DNA from 4 places in the Paenibacillus sp. 7523-1 genome. Region 3 is predicted to be linked to each of the others. Evidence: riboswitches for the same ligand, from Rfam matches in the RefSeq annotation. Region 3 holds a riboswitch; each other region holds the start of a gene.

Evidence for each region. Region 3 has a riboswitch for thiamine pyrophosphate ahead of CHH60_RS21230 (ABC transporter ATP-binding protein). Riboswitches for the same ligand answer to the same signal wherever they lie in the genome.
Region 1: another riboswitch for thiamine pyrophosphate. It lies ahead of thiC (phosphomethylpyrimidine synthase ThiC); the one in region 3 lies ahead of CHH60_RS21230 (ABC transporter ATP-binding protein).
Region 2: another riboswitch for thiamine pyrophosphate. It lies ahead of CHH60_RS24465 (ABC transporter substrate-binding protein); the one in region 3 lies ahead of CHH60_RS21230 (ABC transporter ATP-binding protein).
Region 4: another riboswitch for thiamine pyrophosphate. It lies ahead of CHH60_RS00555 (thiamine phosphate synthase); the one in region 3 lies ahead of CHH60_RS21230 (ABC transporter ATP-binding protein).

Annotation. Positions count from the first base shown of each region.
Region 1 covers NZ_NPBR01000030.1:46,834-50,837, reverse strand. The annotation lists gene CHH60_RS30015 (hypothetical protein) at 1-41, shown strand, start outside; gene CHH60_RS27585 (hypothetical protein) at 223-912, shown strand; gene thiC (phosphomethylpyrimidine synthase ThiC) at 1,178-2,983, opposite strand; TPP riboswitch at 3,337-3,450, opposite strand; gene CHH60_RS27575 (IclR family transcriptional regulator) at 3,573-4,004, opposite strand, start outside.
Region 2 covers NZ_NPBR01000024.1:201,303-205,306, reverse strand. The annotation lists gene CHH60_RS24475 (ABC transporter permease) at 1-221, opposite strand, end outside; gene CHH60_RS24470 (MTH1187 family thiamine-binding protein) at 221-511, opposite strand; gene CHH60_RS24465 (ABC transporter substrate-binding protein) at 771-1,811, opposite strand; TPP riboswitch at 2,020-2,132, opposite strand; gene CHH60_RS24460 (VOC family protein) at 2,333-2,719, opposite strand; gene CHH60_RS24455 (MFS transporter) at 3,142-4,004, opposite strand, start outside.
Region 3 covers NZ_NPBR01000020.1:2,964-6,967, forward strand. The annotation lists gene CHH60_RS21225 (ABC transporter permease) at 80-892, opposite strand; gene CHH60_RS21230 (ABC transporter ATP-binding protein) at 879-1,640, opposite strand; TPP riboswitch at 1,810-1,912, opposite strand; gene CHH60_RS21235 (radical SAM/SPASM domain-containing protein) at 2,115-2,990, shown strand; gene CHH60_RS21240 (S-layer homology domain-containing protein) at 3,257-4,004, shown strand, end outside.
Region 4 covers NZ_NPBR01000002.1:95,794-99,797, forward strand. The annotation lists gene CHH60_RS00545 (hypothetical protein) at 1-244, shown strand, start outside; gene abc-f (ribosomal protection-like ABC-F family protein) at 382-1,932, shown strand; TPP riboswitch at 2,037-2,146, shown strand; gene CHH60_RS00555 (thiamine phosphate synthase) at 2,389-3,015, shown strand; gene thiO (glycine oxidase ThiO) at 3,045-4,004, shown strand, end outside.

The DNA.
Region 1 (4,004 bases), on a different contig from region 3:
AAAAAATGGCTCAAAAGAACGTATCTCCTTCCATGCGATAAAATGAAACCTGACTGTATTGGAGTCTGACTATAGAACCGTCCTTCTGCCATTTGGCGGAGGGACGGTTGTTGGCATTGGTTTAAACGCTGTACAATTCCCGGCCCGTGTTTCTATAATGGATTAAATATCTGCAGCACTCACGACTCACAAAAAAGAAGCATTGGCAAAGGGGATGTCATTATGATCACGATCGGCTGTTATCACGCTCACTACTCCAACATCGCACTCATTGAAGAGGCGCTCGTCCCCTATGAAGTGGAACTTGTGCATTATGTCGATCCCGGTCTGGATCGCCTTAAGCAGGATACGGACTTCTCAGAGGCTGTCATTCGAGAAAAGGTATCCCGGACATTAAAGTGGATTGCCCAGTGTCATGCAGATGCGATTCTAGTCACCTGTACCCTGTTTGCTGCAGTACTGGCGCACGAAGCCCATCATGTCTCCATCCCCGTTATCGGTATTGATGATCCATTATTGCAGAAGCTGCAGCAGGATTCGCAGGAATACATTCTTGCTTTTACCAATCCAGCAACGGTTGAAGGAACGATGGCACGGGTGAATGAAGCACTACAGCAAGGTGAAACTAACGGGCAGGCAAACGTTGCGGCTCCTTCGAGAACAAAGGCCGCACTAATTCCTGGTACATTTGAATTGATCATGCGCGGCGATAAGGAAGGATATATGGAGGCGGTGACAACGGGCCTTCAGCAACTCGCTGCACAGTCACCAGAGAAAACAATTGTAGCTGCTCAGCTATCCATGGCTCCCGCGGCTGCCCTTGCTTCAGCAAATACGGGTAGTGAGATTTACAGCCCGCTCGCATCGCTGGCATCTTATTTGGAGCAGCAATTAAAAATTGGTAGACGTTAGTTAGGGTTATTCATTGCGTGAATGAAAGCTACCTCTGCCTTTCACGCATTAAAAAGGCTCTCGAAGGAGGGCCTGACTCAGAGGAATACCTGACGTCAACGCTGTGCTTAAGTAGCCGTTAGCCGGCTCCAACATAGAAATATCCGGAAGTTTACTTTTCTTATCAACGAAGCTAAAGGATTACAACTAAAAGCCGTTCTTCTCCCAGTAGTGGAGAGAACGGCTTTTATATATCTTAGGCTGCTTAAATTGCGCTGTAACGAGCTTAGGTTCGGGTTCGGTATTCCTCAGCCTTCTCCTGCATTCCGGCCGCTACAGCCTCATTCTCGGACAAGCCTTTGTCTGCGGCAAATGCACGAATATCCTGCGTAATGCGCATGCTGCAAAATTTAGGTCCGCACATGGAGCAGAAATGGGCCTCCTTGGCCCCTTCAGCCGGGAGTGTCTCATCGTGATAGGACAGCGCACGTTCCGGATCCAGTGACAGGTTGAACTGGTCCCGCCAGCGGAATTCGAAACGGGCCTTCGACAACGCGTCATCCCGGCGCTGTGCACGCGGATGGCCTTTGGCCAGATCAGCGGCATGTGCCGCAATCTTGTAGGCAATAACGCCCTCCCGGACATCATCCTTGTTTGGCAGGCCCAGATGCTCCTTTGGTGTCACATAACAGAGCATCGACGTTCCGAACCAGCCGATCATCGCCGCTCCAATGGCTGAGGTAATATGGTCATAGCCTGGTGCTATATCGGTTGTCAGCGGACCGAGTGTATAGAATGGTGCCTCCTTGCAGATCTCCATCTGAAGGTCGACATTCTCCTTAATCTTGTGCATCGGCACATGTCCTGGCCCCTCAATCATCACCTGCACATCGTGCTTCCACGCAATCTGTGTCAGTTCACCAAGCGTAGCAAGTTCAGCCATCTGGGCTTCATCATTGGCATCATAGATGCTGCCCGGGCGGAGTCCATCTCCGAGAGAGAAGGCTACATCATACCTTTTCATGATTTCACAGATTTCCTCAAAATGCGTATATAAAAAATTCTCCTGATGGTGTGCAAGGCACCATGCCGCCATAATGGAACCACCCCTTGAAACAATGCCAGTCATCCGTTTGGCCGTCATCGGTATGTAACGCAGCAGTACGCCTACATGGATTGTAAAGTAATCCACACCCTGCTCAGCCTGCTCAATGAGCGTATCCCGGTACAACTCCCAGGTGAGTGCCTCAGCTTCGCCATTCACCTTCTCCAGCGCCTGATATAGCGGCACCGTCCCGATCGGTACCGGGGAATTGCGGATAATCCATTCCCGAGTGGTATGGATATCCTTGCCCGTGGAAAGATCCATTACCGTATCGGACCCCCAGCGTACCGCCCAAGTCATTTTCTCCACTTCTTCTTCAATCGAAGAGGATACGGCAGAGTTGCCAATATTCGCGTTGATCTTCACGTGGAAATGACGTCCGATCAGCATCGGTTCGCTCTCTGGATGATTGATATTCGATGGCAGAATGGCCCTTCCGCTCGCCAGCTCCTGCCGGACGAATTCCGGCTCCACGCCCTCACGGATAGCAGCAAACTCCATCTCAGGCGTAATGATGCCCTGCCTCGCATAGTGCATTTGGGTGACACAGCGTCCGGATTGTGCACGCAGCGGTTTGCCGCGGAGGCCTGGATATTCTTCAGCTCCGGTTCTCTTGCCTCCAGGCTTCAGCCCGTTATCCTCCGGTTTGACGGTGCGTCCCTGGTACGCTTCTACATCGTTTCGTTCCGTGATCCATTGTGCACGCAAAGCTGGCAGGCCTGCCCGGATATCGGCGTGAAATCCGGGATCCGTCATAGGGCCGCTCGTATCGTACACGCGCAGCGGCTCGTTATGCTCCACCCCTTGGGGTGTATTCGTGTCATGAAGGGCAATTTCACGCTCGGGTACGGCAATGTCCGGACGCGAGCCCTGAATGTAAACTTTGCGGCTGCCGGGAAACGGTTGGACCCGTTCAGCAGCCACTGTTCCCTTTTCCAACCCCTGCCCTACATGTTCCTGTGCTGTTGTTCTGTTGTTTGTGCTCATCGCTACCTCTGCCTCCTCGTTGATTGTCCCATGGATGGGCCAGTTTGATTGCTCATGCACCCGTTCCATATCATCCACGCATAGGCAAGAAAAGAGCGGCCAACTTCCGAAGAAAGAACATTACAGCGGCATAGCACAGACAGAATCTGGCACAGGCATAAGTGGGTTACACCCAACTCAGCTCCCCCGCAAAAGAAGATAATCCCCTCTGCTGCGAATGATCGCTTGACGCTGTAAATAAAAAAAGCCGGTTCCCGAGGGAACCGGCTTATGTCCATCACCCATAACAAGCCTGATGCCAAGCTCCCACAAGTGGAGACATGCCAAAGGCTGGATTATGCAGGTGTTCGTGGTTATATCGCCGATTACTTCCCTACGCTGGTATGATCCAGATCAGGTGCAAAGGGTCCGGAATCTCATGCGATCCCGTCTCAGTCCGGACAATTCGGACTCCCCCAGTAACGTTAACAGTTGCGGTATGTGTACCGCAGTTTCATATTCAATTCATTCCAGCCCCGCTGGGCTGTCCATTACAGACTAGCGCAAGCTCATCAGAAAAACAACCCTTTATCTTCCATTGCATGCCGGATCAGGACAACATGAGGCCCATCTGCGCGGCTGCTTCCTTCAGTACAGGTGCATATTCGTGCAAAGTTTCCTGGGACAGGCGGCTAACGGGACCCGATACGGATAGCGCAGCAGCAATATTCCCCTTTCGATCCATAATGGGAACCGATACTGCAGCCGCTCCAGGCTCACGTTCTTCGTAGCTGGTCGCATACCCATTCTCCCGGATATCGCCCATCTGGGCCAGATAAACTTCGGGATCGATAAATACGGGCCATTCGGGGCCATTCATCAGCTCCTCCCGGTCTTCTTCCGTCGCAAATGCCATGAGTACCTTGCTGGAAGCCCCTACGGATAGAGGAAGACGTACACCAACCGGAGCCACCCGCCGGATGGCCTGATCACTCTGAACAGCCTGAATACGGATACGCTCACTGCCATCCCGCAGGTACAG
Region 2 (4,004 bases), on a different contig from region 3:
ACCAGCGTGCCAGCCGCGAAGCCAACTAACGTGAGTTGAATGGTCGCCCATGCATGCATGCCCAGACGTTCTGCTTGGGAAGCGGCTTCGTGCGCGATGTCGGAAGGTGCGGGCAGCATCCATTTCTCAATATGAAACAGGGATACGGCGCCCTGCCATATGGCTATAAAGAGAATAACCGCCACAATGGGCGGCCATACACTTTTGAAGTACGTATGCATTAGCGATATTTCTCCGTCAGGGTATCCATGCTGAAGCCGTTCGGGCTGTGGGCGATTTTGATCTGGGAGATGATGCTTGGACTGCCAGCCTCCACGAGCACCTCATGCATTTTACGGACAACTTCCAGCAGTTCCTCCAGCTCACCCTCCATTGTGGTGTCGAGCGGATTGACCTGATATTTCAAGCCAGATTGTTGAATCACTTCGATAGCCCGATCTACATAAGGATACGAATTTTCGCCATTCGGCGTTTTGGGAATTACTTGAATGCTAAGCAGTGTGCTTGCCATGAGAGATCACGGCTCCTTTCGAGATGAGTAAGTAGAACATCGTGAATGTACACTTTACCACTTCGATTGCAGCACCCTCTTCCGATCGCTGTTATCACCGGATTTCTTGATTCCATTTTTAATGGGGAAATCCGGCGATAGCATATGCTTCCGAAGGAGCTTTCTTTCAGAAAGCTTTTAGGCGACCACTTTGTTTCTACAGATGGGTTCAGCACTCTTCGTTCCGGTGTACATAAAAGTCGACTTATACAGTTATATTTTATTGGGGTAGAAATTCGTTCGTATACGCTTGGGATACATCGATCTGCTCATCCAGCAGTTTTTTGCTGAACATCCAGTCCGTGTAGTTCTGCCACACTTCCTGTTTTTGCTCACCCCAGCGCGGAGCGTCATCCTTGTATTTTGGGCTCAGCCATTTCTGACTTGCCACCACAAGGTCCTTATCGAGATCAGGTACAGCCTTGATTAAAATGTTTGCAGCTTCTTCGGGATGATCAATCGCATATTGATACCCTTCGGAAGTAGCCTTCATAAATGCCTTCACCAGTTCTGGGTCGTTCTGAATGGTCTGCTCGTTCGTCACGAGTACAGGCGTGTAATAGTCCAGCGCATCGGAATAATCCTTCACATACAGCATGTCGAGGGGTTCTCCCCGCAGTTCGGCCTCAATGCCGGTCCATGCATAGAAAATCCATGCAAAATCAATGTCCCGTTTCACTGCGGTAAAAAAGTCGGCGTCGCCCATATTGATATTTTTTACTTTGGACACATCGGCGCCTTCGCCTTCCATAATGGATTGCATAACCGCTTCTTCAACGGGTGATCCCCAGCCGCCATAGGATTTGCCTTCGAAATCCTTGGGTGATTTGATGTTTCGGTCCACCGGAGCGGCGAATCCAGACGTATTATGCTGAATGACAGCTGCAATGGAGACGAGTGGAACGTCCTGTGTACGGGCCTGTGTTACACTCTCCTGATAACTTACCCCAAAAGGAACTTCATTTGAGGCTACCATCGTATCCGCACCGCCGGCTCCTGGCTGCACAATCTCGACATTCAAGCCTTCTGCTTGATAAAACCCTTGATCCACGGCGGCATACAGGCCGGTGTGGTTAGTATTGGGTGTCCAGTCGAGCACGACCTTAACATCCTTCAATGCTGTGCTGTCACCTTCGCTGCTGTTTTCAGTGGTGCTGCTGCCGCTTTGTCCTGCAGGTGCTGCTTCTTGGCTGCCGCATGCAGCGACGGTGACCAGTGTCACACACAAGAGCAGGAGTCCGATCATTTTACGCCATCTCATCTTGTTTTCTCTCCTTCATATGGTCCGGCCAGTGGCGCGGGGTACTCCTTGGCTTCATATCCAAGCATGGTGCATAAATCCTTCGATTTATACCAGCTATGATCCGGATGACGTACTTTTTGTGTCAAAAAGATACCATCAAAAAAAGCGCCCCGTAATCCGGGACGCGTGCAGGCGTTAGAGAGGTGGCTGCAGCACATGGCTGGGCCAATTCGATATACTCCGATTCCTACGCTGGCATGATCCAGATCAGGTCTAAGGGTTAGTATCTTGATGGGATACACTCTCAGCCGGCCAATTCCGACTCCCCTGGGAAACTATGAAGTTACGGGCATTACTAGGTGTAATTATAGGCCAGAGGCCGGAATGTGTCCAGTCAGGAACTGGATGGAATAGCCAAGCGCGATATACTTGTGAGAATGTATCAAATATCAGAAAGGATAAGATAGATCGGAATCGATCTTTGTTTGAAGGAAGGTGGATAGGTGTTGTTTAACTGTACTTTGATTTTGAACACATAATTAGCGCTGGAAAAACTCAATCCATTCCTTCTCTGGTCCATAGATGAAGAAATAGCGATAGCCGTTGGGCAGCGTAATGATCTCCCCATCAATAAACTCGGCCTCTGTAGCCTGGATACGCTTATATTCCGCATCAAGGTCTTCCACGTGGATGGCGAAATGGTGCACCGTTCCTTCGGAAGGCAGCTTATCACTGTATCCCTGAATTAACTCAATCTCCGTTTCATCACTACCATTGAAGCCAAGGAAAGCGAGTTGAATGACACCGTTCGTGTGAGTTACCCGGTCTTTCAATTCGAGTCCTACAATCTCCGTATAGAAACGCAGTGTTGTCTCCAGATCACGTACAGCAATACCGATGTGGTCAATACGCTTTTGAAAACCCATCATGAAAACCTCCCAAGTTTTAAAAAAAGTTTCTTACATATTAAGGGATATGATAGATTCCTAATTCCGAGTTGTCAAATATGATTTAATTTTGAATTCTTAGAATGTTCACTTATGTTGAGATATTCGCGATCTTTATAATTGGCAGAGTAAACAGAGAGCTTCTCATTATTGGCCTGCTGAATGTAATTCATTAATTAATACCACTATTTTATACTCCAGAAATGAAATAACCTACCGCAAACTATTTCCTGGGCAATCAAGTTGTAGACCATTGAACTGCATTAGTTTCAGTCTACATTACGATTATTGAAGCAAAAAGGGCTCCGAAGCATATGCCTCGGAGCCACTTTACATTATAGCTACATTATAGAATATCTAAATTGGTGAATTTATAATTTAATACGAACGCAATACGGTAATCAAAGGGAAGTTGCACGTTGTCTGTTCTGCCACTGATAAGCAACCAGGCTGATCACAAGCAGACCTGCAGTAAATAGCGCAAGCATCCATGTGGATTGATTAACGTCCAGATGATCCAGACTCCAACCGGTAAGCAGAGGCAGAATGGCCCCTCCGACCCCGCCAGATGCAATCAGGATACTGGGTGTAGACTCTTCTGTTCCTGGCAGCATTTTGCTAGCAAAAACAAGAGCAATGGAGAAAACTCCGGAAAACGCCAGTCCAAGCAGGAGAATAATTAGAAAAGCAGACCAGATCTGGCTGGTAAACGGGAAAATGGCCATAAGCAGCACAGCTGCCAGACAGCTGTACAAAATGTACACGCGATATTGAAACTTTTCAGCGATATATCCGGCGAAGAGTCTTCCAACCGACATCGCGATCCAGAAACAGGTAACACTAAGAGCTGCCCCAGCCTCCTTCATGTTCATTTTTTCAATCAGAATGGCAGGCATGAAATTGGCAAGACTCATCTCCGTGCCGACATAGAGAAAGAAAAATACAACGAATAAGATCATCAGAGCCAGATTACGGCCTCGGTAGGTTGAACTGCTTGTGCCACTGTCTGAAGAAGACACAGCATTAGAAGATTCCCCCGCCTGGATGTGTCCAGCAGCGTCATCTGGCTGGCGCCTGCCGAGTGCATGATCCAGCTCCCCGAATGACATTCTGGCCCAGAAGAGGAATGTCAGTGCTGAACAGACCGCAACGACGAGGAAGGACATGCGCCAGTACCCTGCCGAGATCAGACCGCTGGCGATAAGCGGCATGACCATGGCTCCGATACCGAATAATACTTCAAGCCTGCTCATTGCCACTGCGG
Region 3 (4,004 bases):
GCCTCGTTTCGTTCATTTTTGTTTGGTTCCAATCGCTGATATGTTTCAAAGAGATCTACAGGAAGGAGCACGTGTTATCTCATTGCGATTGCCTTTTCATCGACTTTCCTCTGCCTGCATGGTCTGCATTCCGTTTCAATCCGAGGGTTCGCTCCAGCCAGGCTATATACACGAACAGTCCGATGCCCAGCAAGGATAACAGCAGAATGGAGGCAAACATGGCATCGGTATTCATGCTGCTGGACATTCTGCGGCTGAAATAACCAAGACCTTTGCTGCCTCCGAGCCATTCGCCAATGGTTGCGCCGACCACGCAGTACACCACCGACATCTTCAATCCTGAAAAGAAAGAGGGCAGCGCAAGAGGTACCTGAAGCTTGCGAAACAGATCCCACTTGCTTGCTCCCATGGTCATCAGCAGTTCGCGCTGTTCCGGGTCGCCTTGACGGAGACCATCATAGGTGCTGACCACAATCGGGAAGAATGCGATCAGAAATACCACAGCAACTTTGCTCCAGAGTGTGTAGCCAAACCACAGAATGAATACAGGAGACAGGGCAATCAGTGGAATGGTCTGGCTGATTACGATGAAAGGATACAGCGCCTTTTCAATCGAAGGGCTGAGGTGCATGCCCGCTGCCAGAGCGCTTCCGGCCACGATGGACAAGCCGAAGCCAACTGCTACCTCCATCAATGTGGCAGGTAGATGGGTTCCGAGGAGCAGACGCCGATGCTCAACTAGAGAACTTACTATCGATGTAGGTGCAGGGATAATGAAAGAAGGAACCCAGCCTAATCGAACGATGCATTCCCAGCTGGCAAGCATCAGGAGGAGAAGCGCAGCGAACAGGCCATAGCGGGCAAACCATCTGCTGACGTTAAAGCTTCGCATGTAATTGTTCCTCCAACCGTTGTCGCATCCGTATAAGATCCGGATCGTAGACCATGCCCGAATGTCTCGGACGGGGCAGAGGTACCGTCATGTCCAGCAGCTGCCGACCGCCAGGAGTGAGAAGGATAATCCGGTCACTTAATAACAGGGCTTCTTCGATATCATGCGTGATAAACAGTACCGTTTGGCGGAGGCTTTCCCACAATTCAAGCAGCCAGCGATGCATCTCCCGCTTGGTCATGGCATCGAGCGCGCCGAAGGGCTCGTCCAGCAGCATCAGCTGTCCTCCCGTCAGCAAGGTACGCAGCAGGGCGACCCGCTGCTTCATGCCGCCGGACAGTTCGTCCGGGTAGGCATGCTCATAGCCGGATAAGCCGAATCTGTCGAGTCCGGCCATAATGTCAGCTCGCAGCTTCACCTTGTCCTGCTTCCTCGGGGCAAGCTCCGAGGGAAGCAGACAGTTCTCCATAACCGTCCGCCAGGATAACAGCAAATCCTTCTGCGGCATGTAGGCAACCCGCCCGAGTCGCTGTCCTGGCGGCACCCCAGCAATTTCGATCGTGCCATCTGTGGGTTCAAGCAAGCCTGCCAGCAGCTTGAAGAGTGTACTCTTGCCCGACCCGCTGGAGCCGATCAGCGAGACGAATTCTCCCTTTTTTACACACATCGACACATTGGAGAGCACGGGGGAATGTCTCTGATCCGGAAAAGTGAAGGTCATGTTGTTAATCTGTACATCGTTGCTCATCTGGTTCCTTGACCCCCTTGGAATAAAAACTGCCTGAACGGAAATGCACGTTGTTTGCGATCTGTTGTAAGTAAACGCGAAAAAGCCCGCCCATTTCCGGAGAAATGAGTGGGCTTGTTAAGTTCAACCGACATTCATGTACATATGAATATGAAGAAAATCCGTTAACTGAAAGTCCGCTCCACTTCCCTCCGCTGGTATGATCCAGATCAGGTTCAAAGGGTCCGAATACATTCATTCGTCTCAGCCGCAAGGCTCCCCTAGTGCAATCGTTCAAAATATGCAGTTGTGTACACAGCATATATCACGTGCCCGCGAGATGTAAAGAGGGCTTAGTGACAAAAGTTAAACGTTAAACCCATTCGCGGATTTACCTTGGCTTCCTAACCCGATATAATGGTGATGGCACATATGGGCCGGATTACAAATGAGGGTGGGACTGTTCTCCCTCCTAAGCAGAATGGGGACCCCGAGTTGAAAACGTTCAAGAAAGTATATATTGAAATTACAAGCATATGTAACCTGGCATGCAGCTTCTGTCCGCAGACCAAGCGTGCCAAAGGATTCATTGACCCTGAAGTCTTCAACAATATATTGGATCAGATTAAGCCACATACCAAACACATTTATTTGCATGTCAAAGGGGAACCGTTACTTCACCCCAAAATTGATTTGTTACTGGATTCCGCACACGAGAAGGGATTCAAGGTAAACATAACAACGAACGGAACATTGCTGCCCAAGACCCAGCATAAGCTGCTTGGCAAACCGGCGTTGCGACAAATGAACTTCTCGCTGCACAGCTTCGACGGGCACGAGGGATCGACGGACCGTGAGGGTTACCTCAGCAACATTCTATCTTTTGCCCGGGAAGCTGTGAAACATAATGTGATCATCTCGTTCCGGCTCTGGAATCTGACGCAGGATAACTTCACGAATGCCCAGATGAATCGGAACCGGGAAACACTGGAGGTACTGGAGCGCGAGTTCAATCTGGATTTCCGCATTGAGGAAAAGGTGGTTCCAGGCAGCGGCGTCAAAATTGCGCCGAATGTCTATCTCAATCAGGACCACGAGTTCCAATGGCCAAGTCTGGATGCACCAGAGGATGATGGCAAAGGTTTCTGCCACGCGCTGCGCAGTCAGGCGGCCGTACTGGTGGATGGAACGGTTGTTCCGTGCTGCCTCGATGGCGAAGGTGTCATTAATCTCGGTAACGTCCATGAGAAGTCATTCTCGGAGATTGTCGAAGGTGAGCGGGCGAACAATCTGGTTTATGGTTTTTCCAAGCGGGAAGCCGTGGAAGAACTATGCCGGAAGTGCGGATATCGTCAGCGGTTCGGAGCCTAGTCAAATAAAAATGTGTTTAGAGCGTGCCATTCGAATCTTTATTTCGGGTGGTGCGCTTTTCTATTTTTATTGCAGAATAGTTTAGATGATAAAAATTGAAATCAATCCAGGATAAAAACTTTTTTGTAAAATCATAGTTTAATAAACTTGTTTTTATGAGTTTACATGGTATTATTATCCTATTGATCAGGAGGTGATATAGTTCCTAAGATTCATATGTTGTTATTCTTTTTTACTAGAAGTCTATTGAGGAGTGTGTTTTAGTTTTGAATTCAAAATGGAAAAAGTTTAATCGCAAACTATCATTAATGCTTTCTACGTCGCTGGTTGTCTCCATGTTATCTCTTAATTTATCCGTATCGGCAGAAGTAGCTACTTCTAAGAATTCTTTTACTGATATTGATCATTCGTATGCCAAAACTGAAATAACCAAATTGGTGGAACAAGGAATACTTACAGGTTTTTCTGATGGGACCTTTAAGCCTTCTGATTCCGTAACAAGAGCTCAACTGGCAAAAATCATGGTTGGTGCGCTTCATTTAAATCCGGATACTGCTGAGGCAAGCCAATTCAAGGATGTTAAGGAAGATCAGTGGTATGCCGGGTATGTAGGCGCACTTGTCAAATCTGGTATTGCTCAAGGTACTTCGAAAGATAGCTTTTCACCTAATAAGAACGTAACAAGAGAAGAATTAGCTGTATTTTTCGTTAGAGCTTTTGGTTGGAAACAGCAAAACGTACCGAATCCGTCATCCAAACCTCAACTTTTTGATTTGGATCAAGTATCGAATTGGGCAAAAGATTCTGTGTCACTGGCCTACCAATCTGGTTTCATCAAAGGATTAGTTCAAAAAGATGGAACAGTAAAATTTAATCCTTCGGGAATTGCAGATCGCCAAGCATTAGCGAGACTTGCATATGAGTTTGTAATGAATAAATCTACATATGATAGTTACATGACTCCTGCCAAGACAGGGGATGAAACTGAAGATTCTAATGAAGCCAAACCGGAAA
Region 4 (4,004 bases), on a different contig from region 3:
GGCATTTATTCAGGGCTTGCCTGTAGGAAGCCTGAAGGTAAACACCTATGCCATCGGCGGAGGAAGGTTGGTTAAAAGAACTGCAGTCATTGGAGGGATAGAACCTTCAACCGGCATAAAGTATTATTATCCAGCAACATGTAAAAATAACTTCCGAGCTGAAGAAGTTTTTACAGATGCGAAGCAGGCCGCGGCTGCGGGGTATTTTGAGGGGAATTGTTACATTAACAAGGTTGTTCACTAAGTAAGACTGCTGAGCCTACTACATTGCTTTCAGAAAAGGCAGGTCCTGTGCTAAAATAGGGTTTCAGTTCAGAACTTGACCGGTATCAACAATACCGAAAAAAAGTAATGTTAAATAGATAGGAGCAACCTCATCTCATGAGTTTATTGTCAGTAGAGAACGTTAGTCACAATTTTGGTGACCGCACGTTATTTAAAAATGTATCTTTTCGTTTACTTGCAGGAGAGCGTGTAGGCCTGGTCGGAGCAAATGGTGTAGGAAAGTCCACTTTAATGAATATTTTGACCGGAAAATTGCTGAAAGATAGCGGGAAAGTAGAGTGGACACCAAAAGTCCGGTACGGATATTTGGATCAGCATACCAAGCTGACTCCTGGCAAAACAATCCGTGACGTTTTAAAAGATGCCTTCCTTCCCCTGCTTGAACTGGAAAAAGAAATGTTGGCCATTACAGACCAGATGGCTGATGCAGACCCAGACCAGCTTGAAAAACTGCTGGAAGAAATGGGTGAAATCCAGGAGCAGCTTGAGCAGGGTGATTTTTATTTGATTGATGTAAAAGTGGAAGAAATGGCGAATGGCCTTGGATTATCCGCTATTGGGCTTGATCGTGACGTCGCTGCTCTAAGCGGGGGACAACGGACCAAAGTATTGCTCGCCAAGTTGCTGCTCGAGAAACCGACGGCTCTTTTGCTGGACGAGCCAACAAACTACCTGGACGTTGAGCACATCGAATGGTTAACGCGATATTTAAAAGATTACCCGTATGCATTTATCCTGATTTCGCATGATACGGAGTTCATGAATGAAGTCGTTAACGTCATTTACCATCTGGAATTTGCTAAATTGACGCGATATGCTGCCAACTACAATAAGTTTCTTGAAATGGCCGATATGCAAAAAGCACAACATATCGATGCCTATGAGAAACAGCAGGAATATATTAAGAAACAGGAAGATTTTATTCAGCGTAACAAGGCAAGAGCCTCCACTTCCGGACGTGCTAAAAGCCGTGAGAAGCAGCTGGGCAAGATTGAACGAATCGATCGCCCGGATGAAGCAGCAAAACCGACATTTAAATTCAAAGATGCCCGTGCCAGCAGCAAAACAGTATTCGAGGGAATTGATTTTGAGATTGGTTATTCCTACCCTTTGCTGCCTAAAATGACAATGACAATCGAACGTGGTGAGAAAATAGCCATTGTCGGATGTAACGGTGTAGGTAAGTCGACACTTCTTAAAACCATATTGGGAAAGATACCTCCAATTAGCGGTAAAACGTTCCTGGGGGATTATCTGGAGACAGCTTATTTTGAACAGGAGGTCCGTGCGGGCAATATTACGCCGATTGAAGATGTGTGGAACGAATTCTCTCACCTGACGCAGAACGAAGTACGAGGGCATCTGGCCCGCTGTGGTTTGAAAAACGAGCACATCACTCGCCCGCTGAGTGCACTGAGTGGGGGAGAACAAGCGAAAGTTCGCTTGTGCAAGCTTCTGATGCGTGAAAGCAATTGGATCCTGTTTGATGAACCGACAAACCACCTGGATGTAACAGCAAAAGCGGAGCTAAAACGAGCTCTGCAAGAGTTTAAAGGTACAGTATTGCTCGTTTCCCATGAACCTGAATTTTATCAGGATTGGGTCACCAAGACATGGGACGTCGAAGCCTGGTCTGAGAAAAACTAGTTGTTGTGGAGCAATGAAGTACTCTACAATCAAACATCAACATGAGTTTGAGAAATCAACGGTGACAAAAAAAGGTGACTATGGTAACATAGGCTACAACTTCATATGATCACTAGGGGGGCCGCTCGTTGCGGCTGAGATGGAATAATGCGATTCCGGACCCTTTGCACCTGATCTGGATTATACCAGCGTAGGGAAGTGGCGCGTTTTAGTTAATGATATGGGCAAATTAATATTCGATTTTGCAGCGAATGTGAATGCTCACGAGTGGAACATGAAGATATCTCGTATATATCAAGGCTATGGTTTATAGCTTGTATACCTGACAACTGGCATGTAAAGCTCGTTTAACTAACTTGACATGTTATCGCGGCCACTCCCTACGGGAGTGGCTTTTTTGTGCTTACATATTGACAGCAGGGAAGGTGAAACCAAACGGATATCTCTAAGAAACTTGTGAATTCATTATCGTTTGAACTGCATGCTGTTTCGCCGGGCATAGGGGATGAACAACGTTTTGTGAAGATTGCAACGGATGTATGGCCCTGGCTTGACTATATTCACATCCGGGAGAAACATCTAACCACCGAACAAAAAATTCAATGGGCGTATAGTTTGCTGTACGCAGGAATTCCATCTGACAGGATCGTGATCAATGGTCTATGTGAGCTGAATGAATTGGAAAAGCATGTATTAATTCAGAGGGTTCATTGGGGCCAGTCCAATATGACGACTATTCAAGGCAGCAGCCTGAACAAAAGCGATCGACTTCGTCTCGGCATTTCTGTTCACTCTCTTCACGAAGCTAGAGAAGCTGAAGAACGCGGAGCAGATTACCTCTTTTATGGTCATGTATTTTCCTCCAGCAGTAAACCTGGGATCAAGCCGAGAGGGCTATCCGCCCTGTCTGAAATATGTTCAGGCGTTTCCATTCCCGTAATTGCCATTGGCGGCATTGAACCGGCAAACATAGCTGCTGTACGTGCAGTCGGAGCAAGTGGTGCGGCAGTAATATCATCTATCTGGGCTAGCGATAATCCGCAAAGCGCAGCAGCAGCCTTGAGGCAGGCTATTGAACGATAGAAATAAGAACGAATCGCGGAGGTGAATGAATGAGCGGAGAAGCAAGAGGTCGAAGACGAAGTGGCAGCCTTTACCGAAATGGAGCAGCTTTTACGGCCCAAATACGTGGAGAACTTCGTGGCAAGCTTCATGCGGAAACGATAGTGGTGGGAGGCGGCGTTATAGGTTGTGCCATCGCGTATGAGCTAGCTTCACGAGGTAAAGAAGTAATTTTAATCGAGCGTGCGCGTATTGCAAGTGAGACATCTTCTGCCGCAGCGGGCATGTTAGCTGCAGACAGCGAGACGTTTCATACTACTATGATGTCAAAACTAGCATATGAAAGTAGAAAACGACTGCATCAGCAAAAAGAACAGATTCAACGACTAAGCGGCATTGAAATTGGCTTGCAGCAGAATGGATTTATTACACCATTTCGGAATGAAGACGAGATGAAAAAGTATAGCGATACCAGAAAAAGTACAGATTTGCTTACAGAGCAAATTTGGTGGGATCATTCCAATCTTCAACGTGAAGCCCCATGGATAAGCAAGGAAGCTTTCGGGGCTCTGTATAGAGCTTCAGAAAGTGAACTTCTTCCTGTCAATTTGGCACGTGCCTATGCGGTCGCAGCTCAAACAATGGGGGCCAAATTAATCGAAGGTGTACAGAATGTAAGTCTAACTGCGGATTCGAGTGGAGTCCAGGGTATGGAAACGTCGATTGGAAGATTAACGTGTAAGCATGTTGTTGTCGCAGCTGGATTACAAGGTGGAGAGATGTTGAAACAGGTGGGTCTTAACCTGCCCACTCTTCCGGTGAAAGGTGAAATTGCAGCAATACAATATGCGAAACATGATGCAGATTACCGACCTGACAAGACGGTTTATGCAGATAATGTATACATTGTCCCCAAAGCAAACGGCGAAGTCTGGATCGGAGCAACCAGTTTACCAGGGCGCTCGGATCGTGATGTAACTGTTGAAGGTATTCAAAAGCTGCTTGCATCC